2 regions of the Azospirillum sp. FG154 genome follow, and region 2 is predicted to be linked to the other one. Evidence: predicted binding sites of a transcription regulator. Region 2 holds the regulator's gene; the other holds the start of a gene.
The links. Region 2 encodes HrcA, which represses chaperone genes, less so after heat shock. Its sites were predicted from a motif close to GTTAGCACTCNCCNNNGGNGAGTGCTAAC; they were not measured.
Positions count from the first base shown of each region.

Region 1 (4,415 bases), on a different contig from region 2:
GGGCGGTGCGAACCACCTTCACCGGATCGATGATGCCAGCGCCGACCAGATCGGTGAACACGCCCTTCTGAGCGTCGTAACCGAAGTTGGTGTCGGTCTGGTCGAGCAGCTTGCCGACGACGATGGAGCCATCGGTGCCCGCGTTGTAGGCGATCTGACGAACCGGGGCCTGGAGGGCGCGACGGATGATGTCGATGCCGACGCGCTGCTCGTCGTTGACCGGGACCAGCTTGTCGAGAGCGCGGGTGGCGTACAGCAGGGCCGTGCCGCCACCGGCGACCACACCCTCTTCAACCGCCGCGCGGGTCGCGTGCATCGCGTCGTCAACGCGATCCTTGCGCTCCTTCACCTCGACCTCGGTGGCGCCGCCGACGCGGATGACGGCGATGCCGCCCGCCAGCTTGGCCAGACGCTCTTGCAGCTTCTCACGGTCGTAGTCCGAGGTGGTCTCCTCGGCCTGCGCGCGGATCTGGCCGCAACGGGCTTCGATGTCGGCCTTTTCGCCGGCGCCGTCGACGATGGTGGTGTTCTCCTTGGAGATCACGACCTTCTTGGCGGTGCCGAGCATGTCGACGGTGACGTTCTCAAGCTTGATGCCGAGGTCTTCGCTGATGACCTGACCGCCGGTGAGGATGGCCATGTCTTCCAGCATCGCCTTGCGACGATCGCCGAAGCCCGGAGCCTTGACGGCGGCGATCTTCAGGCCGCCGCGCAGCTTGTTGACGACCAGCGTGGCCAGAGCCTCGCCTTCGATGTCTTCCGCAACGATCAGCAGCGGACGCGAGGACTGAACGACGGCTTCGAGAACCGGCAGCAGCGGCTGGAGGCCCGACAGCTTCTTCTCGTGCAACAGGATGTACGGGTTTTCGAGGTCCGCGATCATCTTGTCGGCGTTGGTGATGAAGTACGGCGACAGATAGCCGCGATCGAACTGCATGCCCTCGACGACGTCCAGCTCGGTGTCCAGGCCCTTGGCCTCTTCCACCGTGATGACGCCCTCGTTGCCGACGCGCTCCATCGCCTGGGCGATCATCTTGCCGATTTCGGACTCGCCGTTGGCGGAGATGGTGCCGACCTGGGCGATCTCGTCGTTGGTCGTGACCTTCTTGGCGCGCGCCTTGATGTCGGCGACGACGGTCTCGACGGCCAGATCGATGCCGCGCTTCAGATCCATCGGGTTCAGACCGGCGGCGACCTTGGTCACGCCTTCACGAACGATGGCCTGGGCCAGCACGGTCGCGGTGGTGGTGCCGTCGCCGGCCAGATCGTTGGTCTTCGAGGCGACCTCGCGGACCATCTGGGCGCCCATGTTCTCGAACTTGTCGGCCAGTTCGATTTCCTTGGCGACCGTCACGCCGTCCTTGGTGATGCGCGGGGCGCCGAAGGACTTCTCAATCACGACGTTGCGGCCCTTGGGGCCGAGCGTGACCTTGACCGCGTCGGCCAGGATGTCGACGCCACGCAGCAGCTTTTCGCGCGCGGAGGGGCCGAACTTAACTTCTTTGGCAGCCATGTCTCAATTCCTCTGAGTATCGAATGTCGAAACGAAGGTCGGGCGAAGGAAATCAGCCTTCGATGACGCCCATGATGTCGGATTCCTTCATGATGAGGAAATCCTGGCCTTCGATCTTCACTTCGGTGCCCGACCACTTCCCAAACAGGATGCGGTCGCCGGCCTTGACGTCGAGCGCGACGATCTTGCCCGAATCATCACGGGCGCCGGGGCCGACGGCGATGATTTCGCCTTCCTGCGGCTTTTCCTTCGCCGTGTCGGGGATGATGATCCCGCCCTTGGTCTTGGTATCGGACTCCAGACGCTTGACGACGACGCGGTCGTGGAGCGGACGGAACTTCATGGGACGGCCTCCTTGGATAAGGCTTGAACGTGATCTGGAAATCCGGGGCGCGCTTGTTAGCACTCACGCCCGGCGAGTGCCAGACAGCTAATGGATGGCGATTTTGGATTCAAGAGGCTTGCGGATGATTTTTGCGCAGGCGGACCGACGAGGCTCCGACGAGAACATCTTAACCAATTGTCCTAACACGGATATTTTCTTTTTTCCGGCGATCTTCAACGTCCCCTGTTTCGCAAAAGAATCACATTTCCGCCCCCGGAGCCAACACGCCGCGCCGATTTCAGGCCGCCTGTGACCTCCGTCACAGCGCACCATTAGTGATTTTCGTAAAATTTTATTGAAATTGGTTTTGAGGCAACCCTCACGAGGCGCCCCTCATGGGAGACGACGACATGGCCACCTTGGCGAAACAAACGGCGGACCGCCAGGAACGCATCCTGTGGCTGACCGAGGCGCTGCTGGAATTCACCACCATCGCCGGGCTGTTCGCTCTGCTCTTCGCCCTGTTCGTGTTGTGCGGCGCGGTGCAGGAAATGCCCTAAACGGATCATCCGAGAGCCGCGCAATGTTTGACGCGACCGATTCCCAGCGCCACAGTGACGAACATCCGACCTTGTTCGTCAGGAATGCCGCCCGTGACCGCCTTCGCCACCGACCGTTTGCGCGCCTCCTCCTCTGACAACCGGCCCATCGCGTGGTGGCTGCTGCTGTGCGCCGCGATGGTGCTGGCGATGGCCGTCATCGGCGCCATCACCCGTCTGACCGAATCCGGCCTGTCGATGGTGGAATGGAAGCCGTTGATCGGCATCCTGCCGCCGCTGTCCGACGCCGAATGGAACCGCGTGTTCGACCTGTACAAGAGCACGCCGGAATTCCGCATTTTCAACAACCGGATGGATCTGGCCGGGTTCCAGGAAATCTTCTGGTGGGAGTGGTTTCACCGGCTGTGGGGGCAGGTGATCGGCTTTGTTTTCCTCTTTCCCTTCCTGCGCTTCTGGTTTCAGGGGCGAATCGCGGCGGATCTGTGGCCCAAACTGGCCGGGCTGTTCCTGTTGGGCGGTTTGCAGGGCGGAATCGGCTGGTTCATGGTCAAAAGCGGGCTGGTCGATCAACCGAACGTCAGCCATTACCGGCTGGCCCTGCATCTGGGAACCGCGATTCTGATTTACGCCCTGTTGCTGCGCACGGCGCTTGGCCTGCTCGATCCGCTGCCGCTGGCCGGGTGGCGGCCCGAGTCGGCGGGCTTGCGCCGCCACGCCCGCTGGGCCTTGGGGTTGGTCGCCGTCACCATCGTCTGGGGGGCCTTCGTCGCCGGGTCGCGGGCGGGATACGCCTACAACACCTTCCCCCTGATGGAGGGCTATGTCATCCCGCCGGAAATCGGCACGCTGACGCCCTGGTGGCATAACCCGTTCGAGAACACGGCGGCCATCCAACTGATTCACCGCGCCTTGGCGCTGTTGACCGGGCTGACGGTGGTGGCGCTGGCGATTCGCACGGCGACCGCGCGCCTGCCCGGACGCGCGACCCAGGCCGCGCGGGCGGCGGGCGCGGTGGTGCTGGTTCAGATCGGGTTGGGCGTCGCCACCCTGTTGACCGTGGTGTGGATCCCGATCGCCGCCGCCCATCAGGCCGGAGCGATTTTGGTCGTCTCCGCCCTGGTCTGGCTGCTGCACGAGTTGCGCCCGGTGCGTCGCTGACTCCCGATCAAACCAACCGGCGTCAAACCGACCGGGTGATGCCGCCGTCAACGCGGATGTTCTGCCCGGTGATGTAGCCGCCGCCGGGCGAGGCGAGGAAGGCGATGGTCGCCGCCACTTCCTCGCTTTTGCCATAGCGCCGCATCGGGATGCGCTGCCGCCGCTCTTCGGTTTCCGGCAGACTGTCGATGAAGCCGGGCAGGACGTTGTTCATCCGCACATTGTCGGCGGCGTATTTGTCGGAAAACAGCTTGGCGTAGGACGCCAGCCCGGCCCGGAACACCGCCGAGGTCGGAAACAGCGGGTCCGGCTCGAACGCGGCGAAGCTGGAAATATTGATGATCGCCCCGCCCTTCTGCCCGACCATGATCGGCGCGACCAGACGGGTCGGGCGAATCACGTTCATCAGATAAACATCCAGGCCCATGTGCCAATCCTCGTCCGTCAGGTCGAGAACCGGCCCGCGCGGGCCATGCCCGGCGCTGTTCACCAACACGTCGATTCGGCCCCAGCGCCCCATCGCGACGTCCACCAGACGCGCCAGATCGTCGTTGGAGCGGTTGGAGCCGGTGACGCCGACGCCGCCAAGCTCCTGCGCCAACGCCTCGCCCTTGCCCGACGAGGACAGGATGGCGACGCGGAAGCCGTCCGCCGCCAGCCGCCGCGCCGCGTCCGCCCCCATGCCGCTGCCGCCTGCGGTGATGAGCGCCACTTTTTCCATCGACATGGTGAAGCCTTTCCTGAATGGGACGCGCGGGAAAAAGCGCCGTCCGCTCGCGTTTCATGCTTAAGATTAGGCGCGGATCAATCCACCGCTCAAACCAGTTTTCCGGCTTTCATACGATAGAAAATCTGTTGG
Region 1 covers NZ_JBMDKF010000047.1:5,366-9,780, forward strand. The annotation lists gene groL (chaperonin GroEL) at 1-1,513, opposite strand, end outside; gene groES (co-chaperone GroES) at 1,566-1,856, opposite strand; gene ACODS4_RS27610 (hypothetical protein) at 2,234-2,398, shown strand; gene ACODS4_RS27615 (COX15/CtaA family protein) at 2,492-3,556, shown strand; gene ACODS4_RS27620 (SDR family oxidoreductase) at 3,579-4,283, opposite strand.
Region 1: the regulator HrcA is predicted to act here: its motif matches at 1,912-1,940, upstream of groES (co-chaperone GroES).

Region 2 (4,415 bases):
CGGAATTGGCTGGCGCGATCCCGACCGGGAGGAAAAACAGGCGTTGTTGGTCGATCTGGCGGAAATCGCGGCGCAGGAAGGGATGAGCCTGACCCTGTGCGCGCAGCCGGAGTTGGTTGACGCGCCCGGCCTGTCAGCGGCGCGCTGCGTGGACGCCGGGCGTTTGTCGGACGTCGCCGGGCGCCCCCTGGCGGCGCGGGAAAAGGGCAACCGGCCCGGCTGTCTGTGCGCGGAAAGCCGCGACATCGGCGATTACGACAGTTGCCCGCACGGCTGCGTCTATTGCTACGCCGTGGCCGACCGGGCGGCGGCGCGACGGCGCTTCGCCCGGCATGACCCGACGGATGCGTTTCTGGTCCCGCGCCCGGTTACGGGCAGACCTTCTTGACGGTTTCGACCAGCTTTTCCGGGTTGAAGGGCTTGACCAGCCAGCCGGTGGCCCCGGCCTCGCGCCCGGCGGTCTTTTTGGCCGGGTCGGCTTCGGTGGTCAGCAGCAGCACCGGGGTGGCGCGGTTGCTGGCGCTGGCCCGGATGGCCTTGGTCAAGGCCAGACCATCCATGCCGGGCATGTTCAGGTCGGTGATGATGCAGTCGAATTTTTGCCGGTTGACCAGCAGCATCGCCGCGTTGCCGTCCGAGGCTTCGGCCACGGTGTAACCGGCCTTCTGCAAGGTGAAACCGACCATGTCGCGGATGGTCTTGGAATCATCAACGGTCAGAACGCTTTTGGCCATGGGGATCGTTTCCTCGGGATCGGCCCAAAAATCGGGGACTTGGTTGTTGTCCGCCGCTGATCCGGGCCGTTGGTCATGCCGAAGCCCTAGGCAATTTTGTCGGTAGCGTCAACAGGAAGGCGGCGGCGGTCATTTTCCGCCGCCGCCCTGTCACAGGGCGTCGTCGTCACGCCGTGGTGTTGACGTGCTGGCCGCCAGCGTCGTTGGCCCCGGCCTTGGCGACGCCGACCATGGCTTCGCGCAGCAGGCGGCCATGGATGGTGTAGCCGGGCTGGAGCACCTGGACGACGGTGCCCGCCGCCTTGCCGGTGTTCTCGATCTCGAACATCACCTGATGGAAATTCGGGTCGAACATGTCGCCGGTCGGGTCGATGCGCTTGATCCCGGCGCGGTCGAAGGCGGCGAAGAGCTGGCGTTCGGTCGCCTCGACGCCGACGGCCAGGCTTTTCAGCATCTCGTCCTGCTCGCGGCCGTCCGCCGGAACGGCGTCCAGGGCGCGGCGCAGATTGTCGGCCACCGTCACCAGCTCCTTGGCGAAGCTCGACACCGCGTATTTGCTGGCGTCCTCGCGGTCGCGCTGGGCGCGGCGGCGGGTGTTTTCGGTTTCCGCCACGGCGCGCAGAAGCTGATCCTTCAGGCTGGCGACCTCGGCCTCCAGCGTGGCGACGCGATCCTCGGCGGCTTCGGGGGCGGCGGTCTGGTCGATCTCGGCGTCGGCGGGCTTGTTCTGCTCTTCGCTCATGGGATTCTCGGCTTCTTGGTTCGGTCGATTGAGGCGGGTTGCGTGATGCTGGTTGTGGGCCTTGGCCGCTCAGCCGACAAGGCGGCTGATGACCTTGGCGGTATAATCCACCAGCGGGATGATGCGGGCGTAATTGATGCGGGTCGGGCCGATGACGCCGATGGCCCCGATCACCTGTTCGCGGCTGTTTTGGAAGGGCGAGATAATCATGGTGCAACCGCTGTGGTTGAACAGGACATTCTCCGCCCCGATGAAAATCTGCACGCCGTCGCCCTGTCCGGTGGCGTCGAGCATGCGCAGCATGGCTTCCTTGGTCTCCAGCGCCTCGAACAGGGCGCGCACGCGCTCCAGGTCGGACAGGGCGGTGACGTCCTCCAACAGCTTGGACTGGCCGCGCACGATGAGTTGTCCGGCGTTCGACCCGGCGCTGCCCGACCAGGTGGCCAGACCGGCGGCGACGACGCGACGCGACAATTCGTCCAGTTCGGTCTGTTGCTCCTGAATTTCGGTCAGGACGCTCTGGCGGGCCTCGTCCAGCGTGCGGCCGACCAGCCGGGCGCTGAGATAGTTGGACACCAGTTGCAGGGTGGAGGCGGGCAGGCCGAGCGGCACCTCGATGACGCGGTTTTCCACCAGCCCGTCTTCGTTGACCAGCACGACCAGCGCGCGGCCCGGCCCCAGCGAGACGAATTCGATGTGTTTCAGCGGTCGGTCGGTTTTGGGGGCCAGCACCAGCCCGGCGCAGTGCGACAGGCCCGACAGCATGCCGGTGGCCTCCAACAGCACGTCGGACAGGGCGCGGCCCGACACGGCGCATTGCGCCTCGATCGACACCCGTTCGTCTTCGCTCAGCGAGCCGATCTCCAGCAGGCCGTTGACGAACATGCGCAACCCCGCGTCGGTCGGGATGCGGCCCGCCGAGGCGTGCGGGGCGTAAAGCAACCCTTGCTCTTCCAGATCCGCCATGACGTTGCGGATGGTGGCGGGCGACAGGCTCATGCCAAGCCGCCGCGAAATCGTGCGCGACCCCACCGGCTCGCCCGACGCCACATAGGCGTCGACGATCAACCGGAAAATTTCGCGCGACCGCAGGTTCAACTCGGTAATCATGGCCTGGACAGGTTGGACGGCGTTGGGCGAAGGCGTCAACGCCGTCCGAATTTAGGCAGGTCCGACCGCTGAATCAACGTGCGGGGCGCAAGCTTCCTCACGCGTCGGCGACAAAGGCGCTGTATTGGGCGGCGATGGCGGCCACGGCGGCGTCATACAGGCGCTTGCCGTCCTCCGGGCTGGCCAGACCGGGGGCGGAGCCGATGCGCCCGTCGGGGTAGCGGCGGCGGAAATCGCGGGCGTCGTGGAAACCACCGGCGGGGGCCTGTTCCGGCTCCATCGTCGCGCGCTTGATCGCCTCAGGATAGGCGTATTGCGTCAAGGAGACCTCGCTGGGGGTGGCGTGCGAGCCTTCCTTGCCGTGGTAGAACTCGCGCGACAGGCGGCCAATCTCCGGGCTTTCCCACCAATTGACCAGGGCGCAGCGCAGATCCGGGGCGGCGCGGCCCTTCAAGGCGCGCTGTTCGGCGTACACTTCGTAAAAGGCGGCGCGGATCGACGGGATGTTGCCGCCATGGCCGTTGATGAAGAAGAAACGCTCGAAACCATGTTCGGCCAGCGAGCTGACGTAATCGCGGATCACGGCGATCAGGGTGGACGGCTTCAGCGTCATGGAGCCGGGAAATTCCATGTGATGAACCGCCATGCCGACCGGAATCGTCGGACCGACCAAAGCGCCGACAGCGTCGCCGACGCCGCGCGCCAGAACCTCGGCGCAAATGGCGTCGGTGCCGACCAGACCGTTCGGCCCGTGCTGCTCGGTCGAACCGATGGGCATGATGACGCCCTTGGACGTCGTCAGATAGGATTCGACCTCGATCCAGGTGCTCAGATGCAGTTGCACGGTGGTCCCTTCCCGCCGGGGTGATTGGTCCCGCCAGCATAGGACGGCGGGTTTTTCCGACCAACCCCGCTCGGCGTGGGGGGCGCCATGCGGCGGACGCTTACGCCGTATGATGGGCCTTGCGGTGAACGCCGTTCCAGGGCCGCAACGCCAAATCGGCGATCCAGCCCCCGGCCAGCAGGGCGGCGACGAACAGCAGGGCTGACAGGCCGTCGGCGCCCAGCAGAACCAGCGCCGGGCCGGGGCAGATCCCGGCCAGCCCCCAGCCCAGTCCGAACAGGGCGGAGCCGCCGATCAACCGCGCGTCGATCCGCTTGGTGTCGGGCAGGCTGATCGTCTCGCCCAACAGGGCGACCGGCTGGCGGCGGGCGAGGGCGAAGGCGGGGGCGGCCACGGCGATGGCCCCGATCATGACGAAGGCCAGGGTCGGATCCCAAGCCCCGGCGACGTCGAGAAAGGCCAGAACGCGGGCCGGATCGGTCATCCCGGCGACGATCAAGCCGATTCCAAAGAGAAAGCCGAAAAGCCCGGCGGTGAGGCTGCGCATCATCACGCTCCTTACAGAAGATGGCCCTTACAACACATGGCCCTTACAACACATGGCGCATGACGAAGACCGTCGCGGCGGCGACGGCCATGAACACCAGGGTGGCGGTCAGCGAACGCGGCGACAAATTGGCCATGCCGCAGACGCCATGCCCGCTGGTGCAGCCCGACCCGATCCGCGTGCCGACCCCGACGATCAACCCGGCGGCGATCAACAGCGCCGCCGGATGCAGCGCGAAGGCCTCCGGGGTTGGAACCCCCCACAGCCGCGCGGCCAACCCGGCGGCGACCAGGCCGCCGACAAAGGCCCATTGCCAGGGCGCGCCGCCCGGACGGACGGCGCGGGCCAGAATGCCGCTGATTCCGGCGACCCGCCCATTCACCAACAACATTCCCGCCGCCGCCGCGCCAATCAACGCGCCGCCGATCAAAGCCTCAA
Region 2 covers NZ_JBMDKF010000001.1:391,544-395,958, forward strand. The annotation lists gene ACODS4_RS01915 (DUF1848 domain-containing protein) at 1-388, shown strand, start outside; gene ACODS4_RS01920 (response regulator) at 369-734, opposite strand; partial or broken gene grpE (nucleotide exchange factor GrpE) at 901-1,497, opposite strand; gene hrcA (heat-inducible transcriptional repressor HrcA) at 1,546-2,586, opposite strand; gene ACODS4_RS01935 (creatininase family protein) at 2,684-3,430, opposite strand; gene ACODS4_RS01940 (DUF6691 family protein) at 3,531-3,980, opposite strand; gene ACODS4_RS01945 (YeeE/YedE family protein) at 4,021-4,415, opposite strand, start outside.